DNA from 3 places in the Synechococcus sp. CCY9202 genome. Region 1 is predicted to be linked to each of the others. Evidence: predicted binding sites of a transcription regulator. Region 1 holds the regulator's gene; each other region holds the start of a gene.

Region 1 (6,475 bases):
GAGCAGCCTGGCCTGGCCGCAGTGCTCGATGAGGTGGTGGCCGGCATCGACCTGATCCGCCGGCTCGGGATCGAGCGGGCCGGCAACCGCCTGAACAGTTTTTCGCTTCAGGCTGCGGCAGCCTGATGTCTGCCATGGGCTTTTGTCAGCCTTGATCTGCCTGTCGTGAGCCCTTCGCCGTGATGTATCCCTCGTGAGCCGCCTGCCCGCCACCACCGCCCAGCTGCGGGTCCTGCGCCAGAGTTTCAGCCAGCGGGTGCTGGAGGGTGAGGTGTCCGCCGGCGGGTTCCAGTGGACCTTCTGCTGGGCCTTCGATCGTGGTGAACTCAACGTGGAGCCCTCCCTGGGCCGCGCCCTGATCCAGGATGCTCTGCTGCGCTTTCTGCTCCAGGCCGATTACCAGCTCGAGGCCGGCGGCGACTACGCCTTCACCGTGCGCGCCAGTCTCTGAAATCGGGCTGGGCATCCCGGGCTCAGCGCGGAGCCGGACCTCCCCTTCTGGATCAGGAGCGCGGCAGGGTTCGACCCAGGAACCGTTCGAGCAGCAACTGCGCCACCACATCATCCCAGTCGCGGGGCGGCTGCCGCAGCCCTCGGGGCAGGCAGCGCCGCCAGCCCCGAGGCGGGAACAGCTCCCAGAAACGCTGCCGCGCCGCCAGGGTGCTGCCATGCTCCTCCACCACATGCACAGCAGCGATCGTCGCGAGTCTTGTCTGCCAGTGCCGGCAGCCGGTGCCGTTGCCCAGCACGATCTCAGCCACCAGCCCCTCGGCGCACCAGCTGTTCAGTTGGTGCCAGGTCGCTTCCGGGGTCAGCACCGCCGCCGCCACAATCCGCTGCCCCGTGGCATCGGTGCACACCAGGCCGCACTTGCAGCGGCCCGGATCCAACCCCGCCAGTCCGGCTCGCTGCTGCGGTGCATCGCCGTGAGGGATTCGATCACTCGGCTCGGGTGAGGCGTGGGTGGCCATGGCACGGCGTTCAGGGGCGTCCGTTGCGTGGCCGGATCCAGCGGAGCTCCACCACGATCGGATCGGGAGTGTCGGCATCCTGCACGGCCACGGCTTCCAGCTGGGCCGCCTGATCTTCCGGTCGCTCGCTCAGGGAGCGGGCCAGCTGGTTGAGCAGGGCCGCGTCGAACTGCAGGCCATCGGTGATCGAACCCTGGCGCTGCACCTTGGCGTAGGCGGCAGCGAGCAGCAGGTTCAGCCGGCTGTTGACCTGCTGGGGGCTGTGCACCTCCGGTTCGAGGCTGGTGGTGGCCAGCACGTCGCCCGCCCGCGCCACGGGGCGGTTCGGCCGCAGGTCTGGAAAGGCCAGCACCTGCTGCTCACCGCGCAGCACGTTGGCGGCCGAGAGCAGGCTCACCACCCAGGAGCCGGGGCGGGCCAGCAGAGTCTCCAGTTTGGCGATGTCGTTCCTTGGCACCAGAAGGATCTGGCGGTCCGGCGGCTCCCCCGGCAGCACCCGCTGGAACGCGAGCCGGTTGGCCTGCTGCAGCAAGGTGTTGATCACGTCCCGGGCCTGTTCCGGTCGCTCCAGAGTCACCTTGGCGGTGGCCAGGGGCTGGCCGCTGCTGATCACCACATCGCCGCGGCGCAGGGCGATGATCTTGGTTTCAAGGCCCTGGAGTTCCTTCTCCCCTTCCTTGATCTGCTCCTGCACCGCCGCCAACTCGGTTTCGGTGCGGCGGATCTCCTGGTCCCGGTTAGCCACATCGCGGCTGAGGCGATCGCGCTCGGCCTCCAGCCGGGCACGCTGCTGCTGCAGGGGCAGCAGTTCGCGCCGCAGTTGTTGCAGCCGCTTCTCCGCTTCATCCCGCTGGGCCTGGGCCCGTTTTCGCTCCCCTTCCACCCGCTTGGTGGCCGCCTGGGCTCGGCGGCTGGCCTGCTGGGCGGTGGCGCTGGCGGCCTGGGCACCGACCAGGTCGCGGCGGCTGCGTGCCAGATCGTCGCGGCTCTGCTGCAGCCTCTGCTCCAGCTGGTCCAGTTCGAACAGGCCCACCCGCAACCTTTGGCTCACCAGAAGCATCAGGCCCAGGGACATGGCACTGATCAGCGATCCGGTGAGCACCGTGATCAGCACGGCGGTGCGGCGCGGTCGCAGGTTGAACAGGCTGAGGCGCGCCTTGCCCACGCGGCTGCCGAGCCGATCACCGAGGGTGGAGAGCACGCCGCCCAGCACCAGCAGGACCAGGATCAACAACCAACCCGTCATCGCTGCCTCACCACGCCGTCGTTCCGCTGTCAGCCTTCGGATCCGGGGGATCCGAAGGCTGCATCCTGCAGCACAGACCCCGTCGTCCGGCACGGTGCGGACAGTCTGGGGAGGCGTCCCGCCGGGTCTGATCCTTGGCCTGTTCCGATGTCTGTGGTCCGGTCGGTGCTTCTGGGTCGTTTAATGTCTGGCCCGCCCGGCTTGCACCGCGATGGTTCCGGACTTCATGGTGATCGGGGCCCAGCGTTCCGGCACCACCTGGCTGCACAGGGTTCTCAGCCAGCATCCGGATCTGTGGCTCACGCCGGTCAAGGAGCTCCACTACTTTGACAAGCCCCAGATCCGCTTCGGCGTGTTCGACGCCGATGAGCGGCGACGCGCCAGGTTCTGGGACCTGAAGCGTTTCGCCCGCGATCCCCGCTGGTTCGGCCGCTACTGGTTCCTGCCGCGCAGTGATGCCTGGTATTGCCGCCTGTTTGGTCAGGGACGTCGCCAGGGCAAGCGGGTCGGCGAGATCACCCCCGCCTACGCCACCCTGGAGCGGCCGGTGTGGGAGCGGATGCAGCGTCTGGCACCGGAGCTGAGGCTGGTGTTCGTGATGCGCGATCCCGTGCTGAGGGTCTGGTCGGCGATCCGCAACCGGGTCCGCAAGGGCCAGTTCGACGGTGAGGCCGACATTGCCGCTCTGCTGGAGCAGGCCCGCATGCCCGGGGCCGTGAGCCGTTCCAACTACCTCCGCACCATCGAGACCGTCGAGGCGGTGTTCCAGCCCGCTCAGTTGCACTGCTGCTTTTTCGAACAGCTCAGCAGTGATCCTGCAGCCTTCGCCGACGACCTGTTCGACTTTCTGGCCGCGCCCCCTTTGAACGAGCGACTGCGTCTGCCGCCGGCCGTCAACGTGGCCGCCGGCGGCCGGGAACCCCCCCTGGGCTTTCAGCGGGAGATGGCGCGCGACTATCTACCGATGGTGGAGCGTCTGGCAGAGCGTTTCGGTGCCGTGCCGCAGGGCTGGCTGGATCGCTACCGCAATCTGCTCAGCTGACCTGGTTGGAGTGGAGGCGGTCAGCTGAAGCGTTTGGCCAGGGCGATCGGGTCGAAGACCGTGATCTTCTTGCGATCCACCTGCACCAGCCCGTCGTTGCGCAGGTCGCCCAGCAGCCGCGTGATCGTCACCCGGGTGGAGCCGATCGCCTCGGCGATCGCCTGGTGGGAGAGGCGCAGGTCGATCGTGATCCCCTCCTGACTGGGCACACCGAAATCGCGGCAGAGCACAAGCAGAAAGCTCACCAGCCGGGAGGACATGTCCCGGTGGGTGAGGGTTTCGATCATGGTTTCGGTCTGCAGGATGCGGGAGGACAAGCCCTGCAGCAGCAATAGCCCGACGCTGGCATCGCGCTCAATGGCCTGGCGGACCGAGGTGGCGGGAGCGGTCACCATCTCCACGCGGGTGAAGGCGATGGCGTGATAAAAGCGATCGGATCGCTGCCCGGTGAGCAGCGACAGCACACCGAACAGACTGTTTTCCCGCAGCAGTGCCACGGTGATTTCTTCACCGGATTCGTAGACCCGCGATAACCGCACGGCGCCGCGACGCAGCAGATAGACCCGTTCGGCCGGATCTCCGGGAAAGAAAATGGTTTTGCCACGCTCCACGGTCTCGACGCTGCTGCCGCCGAGACCGCGCATCACTTCGAGAAGGGTGGCTCCGGCTCCGCCGGACACACCCGACCCGGTGCCAGCGGAGCCGCTGGGGGGAGGGGGGGCGTAACGGCTGAAGCCGCGAGTAGCGCCGACCATGACGGCGGGGCAGGAACTGGGAAGCTACGGAGCGACCCTGCTCTTTCTTGTAGCAACCAACACGGTTGCTGTCAGGGCCTCCGCTTCCGCTCCCGCTCGCCAGCCCCTGGCGCTCTGGGCCTGTGCGGCTGTTGACGCCTGTCGCAGCCTGTGCCGCCGTTTCCGCGAAACCGTCTGTTCCCACCAGGGATGGTGTTTGTGGCTTGTCCAGGGCGCAGATGCCGCTACATTCAGGTTTCAGCGCAGCGTCCGATCCCATCGCTTCGGTCCCTGTCCAGGTCGGCCGGAATGATCCGCTCGCCCGGCCCCATCGCCCTCCGGGATGTCCATGACCGCCAGTCTTGCCAGCCCCCAGGGCAGCCATCGCCCCTCCCAGCGGGGTGACATCTCTGTCCGGGGTCAGCGGCTGGAGGCCCGGCCTGAGCAGCGAACTGACCCTGTCCGCCCAGCGACTCGCGCTGTAGTGCCCCTTCGGCCCGTGCCTCAGGCCGAAGGGCTGCTTCAGGTGCACACAGCCCCTTTCCGCGGCAGCTTCGGCGCCGTGTTCAGCCAGGCCCTGCGCACGGCGGGTCTGGGCAGTCGCGTCCTGGTGAGTCAGTTTCTCAAAGGTGGCGTGGATCAGGGGCTGGGCCGCAGTCTCTGGCTTTGCGGCCGCCTGCAGTGGCTGCGGCCGGCGGTGCCCGCCTGCCTTGCGGCTCCCCTGCAGGCTGAAGCCGAGCAGGACCTTGCCCTGGCGGCTGTCCGGGAGGTGTGGGATTTCAGCCGCCAGCAGCTGCTGGCGGGCGCCGTGGATCTGATGGTGCTTGATGAACTGGGGCTGGCGATCGAGCTGGGTTATCTGTCTCTTCTGGATGTCACCGAGGTGCTGGAACAGCGGCCGGCTCAGCTGGATGTCATCCTGACGGGCCCGGCGATGCCCGCCGCTCTGATGGCCATGGCCGATCAGGTCACCCAACTGCGCCGCGGCTGATGCTCAAGAACGACCGCTGGATCAAGGAGCGGGCCGATGCCGGCATGATCCAGCCCTTTGAGGGCCATCTGGTGAGGCATCTCGAACCCGAGACCTCCAGCGCGCCGGTGCTCAGCTTTGGTTGTTCCTCTTATGGCTACGACCTGCGTCTGTCGTCGCAGGAGTTTCTGATCTTTCGCCATGTCCCCGGCACGGTAATGAACCCGAAGCGGTTCAATCCAGCCAATCTGGAGCCGGCCCCCCTGCATGAGGACATCGATGGCGCCTTTTTCATTCTGCCGGCCCATTCCTATGGCCTTGGCGTTGCGATGGAGAAGCTGAGGGTGCCGCCCAACATCACGGTAATTTGCCTGGGAAAGAGCACTTACGCCCGGCTTGGCATCATCGTCAACACCACACCCGCTGAAGCGGGGTGGGAGGGCCATCTCACGCTTGAATTCAGCAATTCTTCCGGCGCAGATTGCCGCATTTATGCCAACGAAGGTATCTGTCAACTGCTGTTCTTCGAAGGCGATCCCTGCGACACCACCTACCAGGATCGTGCCGGAAAGTATCAGGATCAGCCCGAGCGGGTCACCCTGGCCAGGGTCTGAACCGACTGGTAGCCCGGGCAATGAAGAGCCCGTCATCCTGCTGCTCTGCGGTCCTCATGGCCTGCCAGGCCATGAGGATCAATGGCGCCATGCTCTGTTCCGTGAGCGTCCGTTCAACCCCATGGCTCGCTGAATAGCGCCCAGGCAGGGAAAACCGCTGCTGCACAGGAGGACGGGCTGGTCGTTGATCCAGAACACTGGATCTGAGCCTGTGGTGGGTGCTGCCACTGCCGCCCCGGAGGTCTCGACCGGGGGGGTGCTGCTGCTCCCTGAGCCCGCGGCACTCTGTGGATTTCTGAGTGTTGCCCCGGACTCGTTGGAGAGGCGCTGGCGAATCTTGTCCAGGACTTGGCCATAGCCTGCCCCACCCTGCTGCTGCAGAATGCCTTGGACCGATCCGGCACCTGCCGCATCCAGAAGCATCTGGGCATGGCCTGCCGATCCGGCCAGCCCGCCTGTGGCCACAGCCATCCCGAGCAGGGTCAGGAGCAGTGAGTCGCGGACGGGAGGGAACACGGGAGCTGCTAGGTAGAGAGGCGATCAGGCAACTTCAAGTTTGGCGAAGGATCGCTGCTCAGGGGGCAAGACGGGCCTTGTGCAGCCGGCTTTTCGCGTACCAGTCAGCAAATTCAGGTGCCCATCGCTCCAGGTGGGGCCACATCAGATCGCAGAGGGCGCGGATTTCCTGTTGGGCATCGAGCTTGGCCCGCAGATCGAGAAAGTGGAGGAAGGCCCGCAGCGAAAAGCTCACCACAAAGTGCTGGCGGTAATCGAATGGCAGGATGCCGCGGGCATGCTCTTCGGCAAAGCCAGCCGCCAGCAGGTCGCGGTAGCGCTCAGCGGCCTGTTGGCAGAGCTGCAGATCGATCGCCCGCTGCTCCTCGCTGTAGAGGTAGCG
Region 2 (6,475 bases), on a different contig from region 1:
TGTTGCGCTTCAGGCGATCCCGGCAGTAGACGCTGGCAGGAGCGACGGGATGCAGGGCAACGGCCTTGGCAAGAGTGGCCAGGGGCCCGCTGCTCGATTGGCAACAAACTCCTAGGCGAGCAACGGCACCAAGGAGCCCGGAGCTTGCCACCAAATCCAGAGCATCCATGCAAATGGACCTGTGGAGCATGGCGTCCACGCCTTCAGCGCTCCCGGAGCCCCATTGGAGCCCATGCAAGGCTTCCAGGATTGACTGCAGGACTATGACCCCAGCAGAGCCGTGCACTCCTGACGCTCGTGGCGGGCATCCGTGAGCTGCATGCGCAGACGGATGGTCTCCGCGAGATGCTCGGCGTCGTCCGCAACGCCGCTGAAGCGGGCCGAACCCCAGGTCTGCAGCCAGGGAAGGCCGATGAAATACAACCCCGGACTGTGAGTCACTCCGCGATCATGGGCCGGATAGCCAGCGCCATTGAAGACCGGCAGATCGATCCAGCGAAAATCGGCCGCATATCCCGTGCACCAGATCACCGCAGCGAGGGGCTCCTGGTGGAGAGCCACGCTGTCTGCGCCTGCTGCTGGCGGGTGCCAGCAGGGCTGGTAGGGCGCTTCCTCAGGAGCCTCAATCCCTTCCCGTTGAATGTAGGCATCGATGCTGTCACGGATACGGCAATACACCGCATCAGCCTGATCCAGATTCGCAGCCAGATCGCTGGAAAAGTGGATCTGTCCGTCAGCGAAACCGAGCAGTCGACCATGCAGCACTATGCCATTGCGGGCATGACGTCGCAGGTCAATGTCCCGTCCCCCGTCTCGGCCAGTGAGGTAGTGATTGGTCTTGTGGCGCACCAGCCTGGGCTCGGGGTGCTGATCAATCGGCATGGCGTAATAGCCCATGCGATCCAGCCAGTCGACCACGTCCTTGCCGCGATAGCGGCGCGGTGAGCGCGGTGCTGAGCCCACACTCAGATGCACTCGGCGGCCGGCAAGAAACAGATCCTCAGCGATCTGACAGCCAGACTGGCCGCTGCCGACCACCAGCACGGGTCCGGCCGGCAGTTGGTCAGGATTGCGATAATCGCGGGCATCCAGCTGGACGACGGAGCTGGGCAGCCGCTCCGCCTGGGGATGGCGCTTTGGCTTGTGGTAGCCACCGGTGGCGACAATCACGTGCTCCACTTCGATCTCACCGGCATTGGTGGTGAGCGTGTAGGTGCCGTCACGCCAGCAGAGGCGCTGCACACTCACTCCCTCACGCACATCTGCAGCAATGGCTGCGGCAAATCGGCGCACGTAGGCCACGATGTCGTCACGCACCATGAAGCCTTCCGGATCCTTCCCGTCGTAGGGAAAGTCCGGCAGCCGGCACTGCCAGTTCGGGGTGACCAGGCAGAAGGAATCCCAACGCTGCCGTTCCCAGGCGTGGCCGACCTGGTGCTGTTCCAGCACCAGGGGCCGGATACCACGCCGCTGGAGGCAGGCTGCTGCCGACAGGCCGGACTGGCCGCCCCCGACCACCACGACGGGATGCCTGGGCGGCAGAGGAGCCGAGGGCTGCAAGGGTGACCAATCAAGAGGAGATCCCAGTTTCCCTGCTGGCGACTCAGGGGCCGGTAGCCATTGCAACCTTTGGACGGGCTCAGCCGGGTTGCGACCTCCAGGGATTCGGTCGCATCGGCCACATAAAACAAAACGAAACACGTGGCAGGGTTCGCTCTGGATTCCGCCACCAGACAACCTCACCCCATGCCCGAAGTCACCCGTCCCGCCAACCAGCCGGGCGATTTTCTCGTTGATTACGAAGAGAAAGTCTTTCCTGATGTCCAAGCGGAGCCCGGGGAAAAAGCCCTGGTGACCTTTCACACCGTCGCCTTCGAAGGTTCGATCGGCCTGGTCAATCTTCTTCAGGCCAGCCGGTTGATCACCAAGGGCTTCGAAACCTCGATTCTTCTGTATGGCCCGGGAGTCACGCTGGGGGTTCAACGGGGATTCCCCAAGCTGGGTGATGCGGCCTTTGATGGCCATCTCAACTTCAATGCCCGGATCCAGAAGTTCATGGGCCAGGGTGGCAAAGTCTACGCCTGCCGCTTTGCCCTCCAGGCTCTGTACGGCCACGGCGAAGGGGCGCTGATCCCAGGCATCACCCCCATCAACCCCCTTGATGTGCTTGACATTGTCTTGATGCACCGCAAGGAGGGGGCCTTCATCCTCGACACCTGGACCCTCTGAGATCTCTGTTTCGGACCTTTCGGATGTCTCCCATGGTCAGCACGATCACCGTTGCGGCGGCGCAGATTCGTCCGGTTCTGTTCAACCTTGAGGGGTCCGTGGCCAGGGTGCTCGCGGCCATGGAGCAGGCGGCTGCGGCAGGGGTTGAGTTGATCGTCTTTCCCGAGACATTTCTTCCCTATTACCCCTATTTCTCCTTCGTGGAGCCGGCCGTGCTGATGGGTGCTTCCCATCTGCGCCTTTATGAGCAGGCCGTGGTGATTCCCGGACCGGAGATCAGCCAGATCTGCTCAGCCGCCAGCCAGCACAACCTGCATGTGCTGCTGGGGGTGAACGAACGGGATGGCGGCAGCCTCTACAACACCCAACTGCTGATTGATGCCTCTGGCACGATTGTGCTGAAGCGCCGCAAGATCACCCCCACCTACCACGAACGCATGGTCTGGGGGCAGGGGGATGGCGCCGGGTTGCAGGTGGTGCCGACCGCCCTGGGCCGCATCGGTGCCCTGGCCTGCTGGGAGCACTACAACCCCCTGGCGCGCTTCGCCCTGATGACCCAGGGGGAGGAAATCCACTGCGCCCAGTTTCCCGGATCGCTCGTGGGTCCGATCTTCTCCGAGCAGACCGCCGTGACCCTGCGGCATCACGCCCTGGAAGCTGGTTGCTTCGTGGTGTCGTCCACCGCCTGGCTGGATCCGGCCGACCATGCCGTGATCACTCCCGATCCTTCCCTGCATCGTGCCTTCCAGGGGGGCTGCCACACCGCGGTGATCAGCCCGGAAGGCCGCTATCTGGCCGGCCCACTGCCGGAGGGTGAAGGGCTGGCGATCGCCACGCTCGACACCGCCCTGATCACCAAACGCAAACGCATGATGGACAGTGTGGGGCACTACAGCCGTCCCGATCTGCTGGGGCTGCGGATCAACGCAACGCCGGCCACCCAGGTGGACCCGATGCTGATCCCAGGAGCAGCTCAGGACAGCCACGCTCCGTCAGGCGCCACGGTGCAGGTCGCTTCCGCTGAGGCCCAGACCCATGGCTGATGCCTCCAAGCCGGCTCTGGCCAGCCAGAGCCTCGGGCGTTTCGTGACGGAGCTGCAGGTGCAGGGGCTGGTCGACCCCGCCGTGGCCGGCAACCAGGGGCGCCGCGGTGGAGCCGGTCCATCGGACCATCGCGCCCTGACGATCGCGGGCACCACCGTGATGGTTCCCGTCTACAACGCGGTGTCCCAGGACTCTCCGTTCCGGCTGGAGCAGGCTGCCGATGGAGCGGTTGCCGTGACCGACCGGCCCGGCACAAACCTGGCCGCCGTGGAGCCTCCGCCACAACCACGCTTCTACGGCCTTTCCACCGCAGACGGCACCCCCTACAGCGCCATCGCCCTGCTGCATGGCCGCGATGTGCTGGCCACCACCCTGCTCCAGACCTGCATCCGCTTTCGGGATCGCAGTCAGTCGTGCCAGTTCTGTGCCATCGAGCAGTCGCTCGAGGACGGACGCACCCTGGTGCGCAAGACCCCTGAGCAGGTGGCGGAGGTGGCCGAGGCGGCGGTGCGGCTCGATGGTGTGCGCCAGCTGGTGATGACCACCGGCACTCCGAACAGTGACGATCGGGGGGCCCGGCTGATGGCGGAAACGGCGGCGGCGGTCAAGGCGCGGGTGGACCTGCCGATCCAGGGCCAATGCGAGCCCCCGGATGATCCGATCTGGTATCTCCGCATGAAGCAGGCGGGGATTGACAGCCTGGGAATGCACCTGGAAGTGGTGGACGAAGCGGTACGGCGTCGTGTACTCCCGGGCAAATCGGAGCTCAGCCTGGAGCGCTATGTCGAGGCCTTCGAGCAGGCTGTGGCCGTGTTCGGCCGCGGGCAGGTGAGCACCTATCTGCTGGCCGGCCTGGGCGACAGTGCCAGCACCCTGATCTCCTGCAGCGAACGGCTGATTGCGATCGGTGTCTATCCCTTCGTGGTGCCCTTCGTACCCATTTCCGGTACACCTCTGCAGCACCACCCGGCCCCGAGTGCCGACTTCATGGTCGAGATCTACGAAGCCGTGGGCAAGTTGCTGGCCGAGTCCGACATCCGTTCGGACCGCATGGCCGCCGGCTGCGCCAAATGCGGCGCCTGTTCGGCCCTCTCCCTGTTTGAAAACGCATCCTGAGCCATCCCCGGTTCCATGTTGTTCATTGATCCCAGCAGCCACGACATCGGCCGCAGCACCACCTCCGCTCCGGCCGCCTTCACCCCCTCGGTGCGCTGGGGCATGGCTCTCGATGCCGAGGATTTCCAGCTCTCCCCGACGGCCAGTTCCGAGGAGTTTTCCTTCCATGTGCTCGGATCGGGCTCCAGGCTGCTGCCGAGCTACTGGGATCTGCGCAGCAGGATCTTCTGCGAGGAGCAGCACCTCTTCGAAGACTCGGATCGCGATGAGCTCGATGCCAGCGCCTACCCGATTGTGGCTGTGTCCCATAGCCATGCCCGCGCCGGTGAGGCCGTTGGTGTGGTGCGGATCGTGGAACTCAGCCCGCGGCTGTGGCAGGGCGGCCGGCTCGGGGTCGATGCCGATTTCCGCCGCCACAATCAGATCGGCAAGGGGTTGATCTGGAAGGCTGTCACCACCGCCCATGGCTGGGGTTGTGATCGCTTTCTCGCCACCGTGCAGCGTCAGAACGTTCCCTTCTTCCGGCGGCTGCACTGGCGCTCGCTCGAGCAACTCGACATCCGCGGCATCTCCCATCACCTGATGGAAGCCGATCTCTCCTATTACCGGCCCTCGCTGGAACGGCGACCGATCGCCCAGGCGGCATGACCCCCGCCGACCTGCAGGCACTGACGCTTCGGCTGCGGCAGCACCCGGGCCTGCGGGGGAAGGAGGAGATCCAGGCTCCGGCGAGAACTTTCCCGCCGTTGCCCTTTCCCGAACTGGGGCCAGCAGCGGCCCTGGGCGATGACGCCGCCCTGATTCCCGGCGTGACCGGCCCCCTGCTGCTGGCCTCCGAAGGGATGGACCCCCAGCTGGTCGACGACGACCCCTGGTTCGCCGGATGGAGTGGGGTGCTGGTCAATCTCAGCGATATCGCGGCCATGGGCGGCAGCCCGCTCGCTGTGGTGAACAGCCTGTGGGCGACCGGTGAGCAGCATGCCGAGCGACTGCTGGCGGGGATGCGCTTCGCCTCCGACACATTCGCCGTTCCGATGGTGGGCGGTCACACCAATCTGCACAGCCCCTACAACGCGCTCTCGGTGGCTGTGCTCGGAACCACGCCAGGCCCGGTGCTCTCCGCTCGGGCCGCCCGCCCGGGGGATCGCTGCCATCTGCTGGTCAATATCAAGGGGCACTTTCATCGCCATTACCCCTTCTGGGATGCCGCGACTGAGGCGGAACCCGCCCGGCTGCGCCGCCATCTCGCTCTGCTGGTGGAGCTGGCCGGTGCCCGCATCGTGCACGGGGCCAAGGACATCAGCATGGGCGGCCTGGTGGGCACGGCTGTGATGTTCGCCGAGGCGGCACATTGCCGCCTGGAGCTGGATCTTGAGGCGCTTCAGCCGCCAGGCGGTGTGGAGCTCGAAGCCTGGCTCACCTGCTTCCCCAGCTATGGCTATCTCCTGGCAGTGGATCCGTCCCAGTCGGCAGCGCTGCGGCATGCCACCGGGATCGATCCCGATCTCCAGTGCGTGGAGATCGGCAGGTTTCAGAGCGGAGACGCGGAGCTGGTGCTGAGTGCCGCAGGGGCGTGCCAGCGGGTGTGGCACCAGCAGGACCCACTCACCGGTTTTGGCGCCCTGAACGATCTTGGCCAGGAGCATCTGTGACCATGGGCACGGCGATGCTCCTGGGGGGCTGGGAGCATGGCCGGAGCCCTTGCCCGATCGCCTGGTGCCAGAAGTTCACCTCACTCTGCAGTGGCCCGATGGCCTGAGCTCCCAGCTCTATTCACCCTCCACCGTGATCCTGGAGCACCTACCCCCCGGCGAACAATTGTCCGTCGGCGACTTGCAGACCCGGGGGCTGGAGGGTCTGAAGCAGGCCTCTGAACGGGTGAGGGCACGCTATGGATTCGCCTGCACGCGCACCGATGAGGAGGCCCTGAAACTGCAACAGACCCTGGCGGACTACAGCGCCGACCAGATGGTGACGATCCAGTCGGGCGACTGAAGGGCCCACGACTCCCTTCACCACCCCCACTTTCACTGAACGACCTCGCTCTGATCTGCTCGCTGAGACTCCCCTCGTTGTGACATCGAAG
Region 3 (6,475 bases), on a different contig from region 1:
GAAATTGACGATATAGGTGAGCTCCAGGATCGCCACCTGCTTGAACTGGTAGCGGTCTTCCTTGTCGTAAGTGCGATTCCCTTGAATCAAGTCTTTGTTGGTACGAATAATGCCCCAGGTCTGGAAGACGAAGAAAGCCAGCACCAGGAGCAGGGCAATCGTATATCCACCTGCATCAAGGAACTTCACTTTCTGGAGGCGCCATGCCAGCACCGCCAGGATCGCCGCGAAGGGCACATTCATGCCGATCAGACCCCAGAAATCCTTGATCGATGTCACCTCGAGACCAGCAGTCTTAAGGGGCTTCTGATAAGTTTTTCCGGGGGGAGTATCGGTTACATTAAAATAATAAATCAATCCATAGACGGCCGAAATGATGCCCGTCAAGGCAATTGCACCTCGCCAGTTCAGAACAGCACCATCCACTTCAAAACCGCCGGAGAATGACAGCCAGCCGGCCACGATCACCAGGGTCAAGGCAGAGAAAGCCGAGCCGAAATTTCCCCAGCCGCCATAAATCCCTTCGGCAACGCCAATCTCCTTGGGGGGAAACCATTCAGCCACCATTCGGATGCCGATCACAAATCCGGCGCCCACGATGGAAAGCAACAAGCGGGCCAAAACCAGCTGGTTGAAATCCTGAGCGGCCGCAAACATCAGGCAGGGGATCGCCGAAAACACCAACAACGTGGAGTAGGTAATTCGGGGTCCAAACTTGTCGAGCAGCATTCCAATCAGAATGCGGGCGGGCACTGTCAGGGCAACGTTGCAAATCGCCAGGGTGCGGATCTGAGGAACGCTGAGCCCAAATTCGGCCTTGACCGTGGTGGCCAGGGGTGCAAGATTGAACCAGACAACGAAAGTAAGGAAAAAGGCAAACCAGGTGAGATGCAGTGTCTTATATCTGCCCTGGAGTGACCAGAGTTCGGCAAGCATGTGAAATCAAGATGGCGACCCTCACCTCTCGAAAATCGGGCGGAGCCTTTGAGCGGCGCACAATGCCAACCGCTCAGGCATTAGACCAGCTCACACCAAACCCGCGATGTAGCCACAGCTACGGATGGTCATCGAGCAGCCTTCATGCCGGACTGCATCGCTGCTTGTATCGATCCCGGAAGACAGAGCAATGGTTCAGCCACCCTCCTTGGCATTCTCAAGCCATCTGATCAGCGAATGTCATGACCAGACCTCTGACGATTGTGTGCGGCAGCGTGATCCTCCCAAGCAGCAGCTACTGCCGAAATCCACCGGCTGAGCAGTGCTGATCCTTGCTGCGCAGCTGCCTGCTGAGCGGTGGTGACAGCCGCCGCATGGGCCGCGACAAGGCCCTGTTGCCCCATCCGTCCGGCGGCCCCTGGCTGGAGCGGGGGCTGCGACGGCTGGCGTCCCTGGGCCGGCCGATCACCCTCTGCAGCCGCCATTCGTCCCACCTGGCCCTGGCCGCAGGGTTGGCGCAGCCCCTGGGCGTGCCATTGGATTGCTTCGAGGAACCACCCCCCTCGCGAGGGCCGCTGCGGGCCTTGGCGCGGCTGATGCACCGCCACCCGGACGACGCAATCCTGCTGCTGATGCCGGTGGACATGCCCTGGCTGGAGACCCAGAGCCTGCGGCAGCTGCTCGAGGCCGCAGACCAACACCCCCACCAGTTCTGCCTCGCCCACGACGGCCAGCGCCTGCAGCCGCTGCTGGGGGCCTACCCGAACACGGCAACGCTGCGCCGCGATCTGGAGGATTGGCTGGCGCTGGACCATCGCCGTCTTCATGGCTGGCTGGATCGCCAGCCGGTGCTGCCGGTGAGGCTGGAGCCCTCCCAGCTGAGGAACTGCAACCATCCGCACGACTGGCCACACGACGGGCCAGCCGCACGACCGGACAAGGCAGCCGGGCCGTGACTCGCCAGCCCAAGGCGGAACCCGGCAGGCTGGGCGGAGCCGAAGCCTCAAGGGCTGATGCCCGCGTGGACCCTGCCGCCTCAGACCCCCCAGTCCCTCTGCTCGATCGCCACCACCGCGCGCCGGGGGTGCTGCGGCTGTCGCTCACGGCCCGCTGCAACCTGGCCTGTCCCTACTGCTGCCCGGACGATCGGGATCCGCCCGAGCTGCTGACCCTGGCGGAGCGGCGGCAACTGGTCGAGACCGCCGCCGGGCTGGGCTTCTCCTCCCTGCGGCTTACGGGCGGGGAGCCACTGCTCTATGCACCGCTCGAGGAGCTGATCAGCAGCCTGCAGCCCTTGAAAGGCGGTGAGCCCGGCGGACACGGCAACCGTGGCCCGGACGGCCAGCTGCGCGAGATCGCCCTGACCAGCAATGGGGCGCTGCTCACGGCGGAACGGGCCAGGGCGCTGCGGCAGGCCGGGCTGGATCGGATCACGCTCAGTCTCGATGGCACCGATGGCGCCAGCGTGGCCCGGATGGCCGGTCTCGCCAGCACCGCCCCGCCCGCAGAGGCCGAGGCGGCACGGGGGGAGCGACTGCTGCAACGGGTGCTGGAGGCGATCGAGCATGCCCGCGCCGCCGGCTTCGATCCGGCCCGGGGGGAGCTGAAGCTCAACGCGGTGATCGCCCGCGGCCGCAACGACGACCAGCTGATCCCGCTGGCGGCCCTGGCGCGTCAGCGGGGGGTGGAGTTGCGCCTGATCGAGTTCATGGATGTGGGCAACCGCAACGGCTGGGACCCGCAGCAGGTGCTCAGCGCCGCCGAGATGGTGCGGCACATCGGAGCCCACTGGCCGCTGCAACCGGTGGGGCGTCCGGCCCAGGGCACCGCCAGCCGCTGGCGCTACCTCGACAACCCGGGGTCTTCAGCCGGCGCCGCGCCGCTGCATGTGGCGGTGGTGGCCTCGATCAGTGCCCCCTTCTGCGGCGATTGCAATCGCCTGCGGGTCACCTCCGACGGCGTGGCCTACACCTGCCTGTTCGCCAGCGGCGGCAGCGACCTCAAACCCTGGCTCCGGCCGGCCACAGGAGCATCAGCGGATGCGGCGGGACTGCGGGCTGCGATCGGGGCACTCTGGCAACAGCGGCAGGACCGCTACAGCGAAGACCGTAGGGAGGCCGTTGGCACGACCGCGGGCCGAGCCACTCCGGCAGAGATGGCCTACCTCGGCGGCTGAAACGGCTCAAGCGGCTGAAGCGACTACGACGCAAGTCGGCCCTGCAGCCAGTACGTGGTCATCTCCCCCACGCCCTTGATCGGCACCTGGCCGCGACGTTCGGTGGCATAGGAGCCGGCCAGCTTGCGGCAGGTGGCTTGACTGATCTGGATCCGGCCCGGCTCCCCGTTCGATTCCATGCGGCTGGCCACGTTCACGGTCTCGCCCCAGAGGTCGTAGATGAACTTGCGGCGCCCGATCACGCCGGCCACCACGGGCCCGCTGTGGATCCCGATGCGGAGAGCGAGCGACCCTGCCACCGGAGCCTCGACCTGGGCGATCGCCGCCTGCATCGCCAGGGCCATCTCCGCCACGGCCTCGGCGTGATGGTCGAGTGCGGTCGGCAGGCCGCCCACCACCATGTAGCTGTCGCCGATCGTCTTGATCTTCTCGAGCCCGTGGCGCTCACTCAGATCGTCGAAGCTGGAGAAGACGCGGTTGAGCAGCACCACCAGGGCGTCGCCATCAATCCGGGAGGAGAGAGCGGTGAACCCCACGATGTCGGCGAACAGCACCGTCACATCAGCGTGGGTCTCGGCGATCGTGTGGCTGCCACGCTTCATCTGCTCGGCGATCGGCGCCGGCAGGATATTGAGCAGCAGCGACTCGGACCGGTCCCGCTCAGCCTGGGCGGAGATCTCCGCCGCGATGCGACGCTCCATCTCGCCACTGGTGCGCTGGAAGGAACGGTTGAAGGCCTCGATCACGTCGGTGAGTTCATCGGTGCGGCGCGCGGCGGCGACCGGGATGAGAAAACTGTCTGGATCGGCTGGCATCCCCTCCTCAAAGGCGGTGCCGGATCGGAGCAGGTGATCATGCAGCAGCAGCACCCGGCCGATCACGAGGCGCTGCATCACCACCATCGTGATCAGGGTGAGAACGCTGGCGATGCCCAGCACGATCAGCACGATGTTGCGCACGTAGACCAGCAGGCCCTGGCGCAGGGCGGCATCGTTGTGCCGCACGATCAGCACCAGGTCGTTGCCCCGCAGAACCTGGGGTCTCCAGCGGCCGTCGTAGGCGTTCTCGCCGGGAAACCAGCGCCCCTGCAGCGAAGCATCGGCAGCCGCAGCCGAGCGGAGGCTGGGTTTGGAACCGAAGCCCCCCAGGAGCTCCCCGGTGGAGGCGCGGTAGAGCGCCGCGCCGTTCAGATCGGCCACCATGGTTGGCCCCTGCAGCCGCTTCACCTCCTGCAGCAGGGCCTCAGGACTTCCTGGCGCCTGCATGGTGACCAGCCACTGGATCTTGGCGCTGGTAATCTCCCGCAGCTGCAGGCCCAGCCGCTCGGCCTGGCGCAGCACCGACGGCACCAGCACGATCGCCTCCACCACCAGAAAATTGAGGAAGATCCAGAAGGCGATGCGGCGCGACAGGCGCGCCCGGACCCACGGGAAGGTGGCGGTCATGGAACAACTCAGGCAGGCTCAGCCCAGCACCGCCTCCACCACGCTGATCGGCGACGGCGTGGCGGTGATCGTCTCGAGACGCAGGCCGGCCCGCTCCAGCAGCCGGGCGTACTCACCGGGGGTGCGCTCGCGTCCGCCTTCGGTCATCACAAGCATGTTCAGATCGAGCATCTTGGCGGGGGCCGGATCGTTGCCTGGCGGAATCACCTGCTCGAGGATCAGCACCCGACCGCCGGGGGCGAGGCCGGCGCGGATCTGGCCCAGGATCGTGAGGCAGGCGTCATCGCCCCAGTCGTGGAGGATGTGCTTGAGCAGGTAGGCGTCGGCTCCGGCCGGCACGGAATGGAAGAAGTCGCCGGAGGCGACCTGAAAGCGCCCCTCCAGCTCCGGCGGCACCGTCACCGGTTCCACCACGGAGGGCTGATCGAACAGGGTGCCGCGCAGGTGGCCGTGGTGGTGCAGCACCGCCTGCAGCAGCTGACCCCGGCCACCGCCCACGTCGACCAGGTGGGTGAGGGAGCTGAAGTCGTAGGCCGCCAGCAGGCCCTGGGTCTCCACGCGGGAGAAGTCGGTCATGGCGCCGTCGAAGATGGCGCCGCGCTCGGGGTTGTGGCCGTACCAGGGGAAGACGGGTTCGCCGTAGTGGTGGCGGAAGGCGCTCTCGCCGGTGCGCACGCTGTGCAGCAGGTCGGCCCAGGCGTCGTAGTGCTCACCGCCGAGCATGCGAACGAACTGGCGCTGGGAGGCGGGATGGTCGCTGCGCAGCAGGTCGGCCAGGGGGGTGAGCACGAAGCGGCGCGGCTCGGTTTCGGCGAACAGGCCCAGGCTGGCCAGGCCCCGCAGCAGCCGGAACAGGGCATCGGCATCGGCGCCGCATTGGGCGGCGAGCTCCTCGGCGGTCAGGCCCTCGGGGTTGGCGGCGGCCAGATGGTCGGCGAGCTCCAGTTCGGCAGCCACGTGGATCATCTTGGTGACCCAGTTACCGCTGGCGAGCTGGAGAAAGTGGCTGGTGAGATCCGCGCGGGGGTCCATCGGGCCGGAACAGGGTGCCGTTGCTCTATAGCCCCAGCACCAGACCGTGGGCCAGAGCGGAGCGATCCACCAGGCTGAGGGTGGTATTGCCTCACCGCCATGGCCCGTGCGAGCGAGCGCCTGGCCGCCAATGCCGGCGGCCCCTTCTACGTGGATGCCAACTGCATCGACTGCGGCACCTGCTGGCAGTTCGATCCGGCCCACTTCGCCCCCACTGGCAGCACCTCGCACGTCTGGGCCCAGCCCCAGGGCGATGCCGAGACCCGCGCCGCCCTGCTGGCGCTGCAGGCCTGCCCGGTGGCCGCGATCGGCACCAGCCGAGACCTGCTGGCGCTCACTCCAGCCGATGGCTTCCCATCGCTGGTGGTGAGCCTGCCGCAGGGGGAGGTGCACTACTGCGGCTGGGCGTCGCGCCAGAGCTTCGGGGCGAGCAGCTGGCTGATCACCCAGCGACGACCCGATGGCAGCTCAGACAACGTGCTGATCGATTCACCGCGCTGGAGCGCAGCGCTGGCCCGCCGGATCGAGGCCCTGGGCGGCGTCAGCCGCATCCTGCTCAGCCACCGCGACGATGTGGCCGACCACCAGGCCTGGGCCAAGCGGTTCGGCGCCGAACGCTGGATCCACAGCGCTGATGCGGAGGCCGCGCCGCAGGCGGAGCACCGCTTCGAAGACACGGAGCCGATCCGGCTCGATGCCGACCTGCTGGTGCTGCCGGTGCCGGGACACACGGCCGGCTCAGTGGCGGTGCTGTTCGCCGAGCAGGTGCTGTTCAGCGGCGACCACCTCTGGTGGGGCGTGGCTCCGCCGGGGGTGGTGGCCTCCCAGCGCTATTGCTGGTGGAACTGGCCGGAGCAGCTGTATTCAGTGGAGCGGTTGCTGGATC

Evidence for each region. The regulator NtcA, encoded in region 1, controls nitrogen genes in cyanobacteria. The targets are predictions, from matches to a motif close to GTANCNNNNGNTAC.
Region 2: VB777_RS14200 (MSMEG_0572/Sll0783 family nitrogen starvation response protein) is a predicted target of NtcA. The motif match lies at 1,614-1,627, and genes of this name have one in related genera.
Region 3: VB777_RS01365 (molybdenum cofactor guanylyltransferase) is a predicted target of NtcA. The motif match lies at 1,045-1,058, and genes of this name have one in related genera.

The regions. Positions count from the first base shown of each region.
Region 1 is NZ_JAYGID010000043.1:48,373-54,847, forward strand. It holds gene pth (aminoacyl-tRNA hydrolase) at 1-126, shown strand, start outside; gene VB777_RS06705 (DUF3146 family protein) at 194-451, shown strand; gene VB777_RS06710 (resolvase) at 504-971, opposite strand; gene VB777_RS06715 (DUF3084 domain-containing protein) at 982-2,217, opposite strand; gene VB777_RS06720 (sulfotransferase) at 2,429-3,259, shown strand; gene ntcA (global nitrogen regulator NtcA) at 3,280-4,014, opposite strand; gene VB777_RS06730 (cob(I)yrinic acid a,c-diamide adenosyltransferase) at 4,343-4,984, shown strand; gene dcd (dCTP deaminase) at 4,984-5,577, shown strand; gene VB777_RS06740 (hypothetical protein) at 5,926-6,072, shown strand; gene thyX (FAD-dependent thymidylate synthase) at 6,152-6,475, opposite strand, start outside.
Region 2 is NZ_JAYGID010000112.1:758-7,232, forward strand. It holds gene VB777_RS14195 (MSMEG_0569 family flavin-dependent oxidoreductase) at 262-1,521, opposite strand; gene VB777_RS14200 (MSMEG_0572/Sll0783 family nitrogen starvation response protein) at 1,747-2,229, shown strand; gene VB777_RS14205 (Nit6803 family nitrilase) at 2,262-3,272, shown strand; gene VB777_RS14210 (MSMEG_0568 family radical SAM protein) at 3,265-4,389, shown strand; gene VB777_RS14215 (MSMEG_0567/Sll0786 family nitrogen starvation N-acetyltransferase) at 4,405-5,037, shown strand; gene VB777_RS14220 (sll0787 family AIR synthase-like protein) at 5,034-6,041, shown strand; gene VB777_RS14225 (MSMEG_0570 family nitrogen starvation response protein) at 6,091-6,384, shown strand; gene VB777_RS14230 (DUF1348 family protein) at 6,464-6,475, shown strand, end outside.
Region 3 is NZ_JAYGID010000009.1:77,641-84,115, forward strand. It holds gene VB777_RS01360 (MFS transporter) at 1-936, opposite strand, end outside; gene VB777_RS01365 (molybdenum cofactor guanylyltransferase) at 1,269-1,892, shown strand; gene VB777_RS01370 (GTP 3',8-cyclase MoaA) at 1,991-3,112, shown strand; gene VB777_RS01375 (adenylate/guanylate cyclase domain-containing protein) at 3,136-4,557, opposite strand; gene VB777_RS01380 (methyltransferase) at 4,576-5,589, opposite strand; gene VB777_RS01385 (MBL fold metallo-hydrolase) at 5,689-6,475, shown strand, end outside.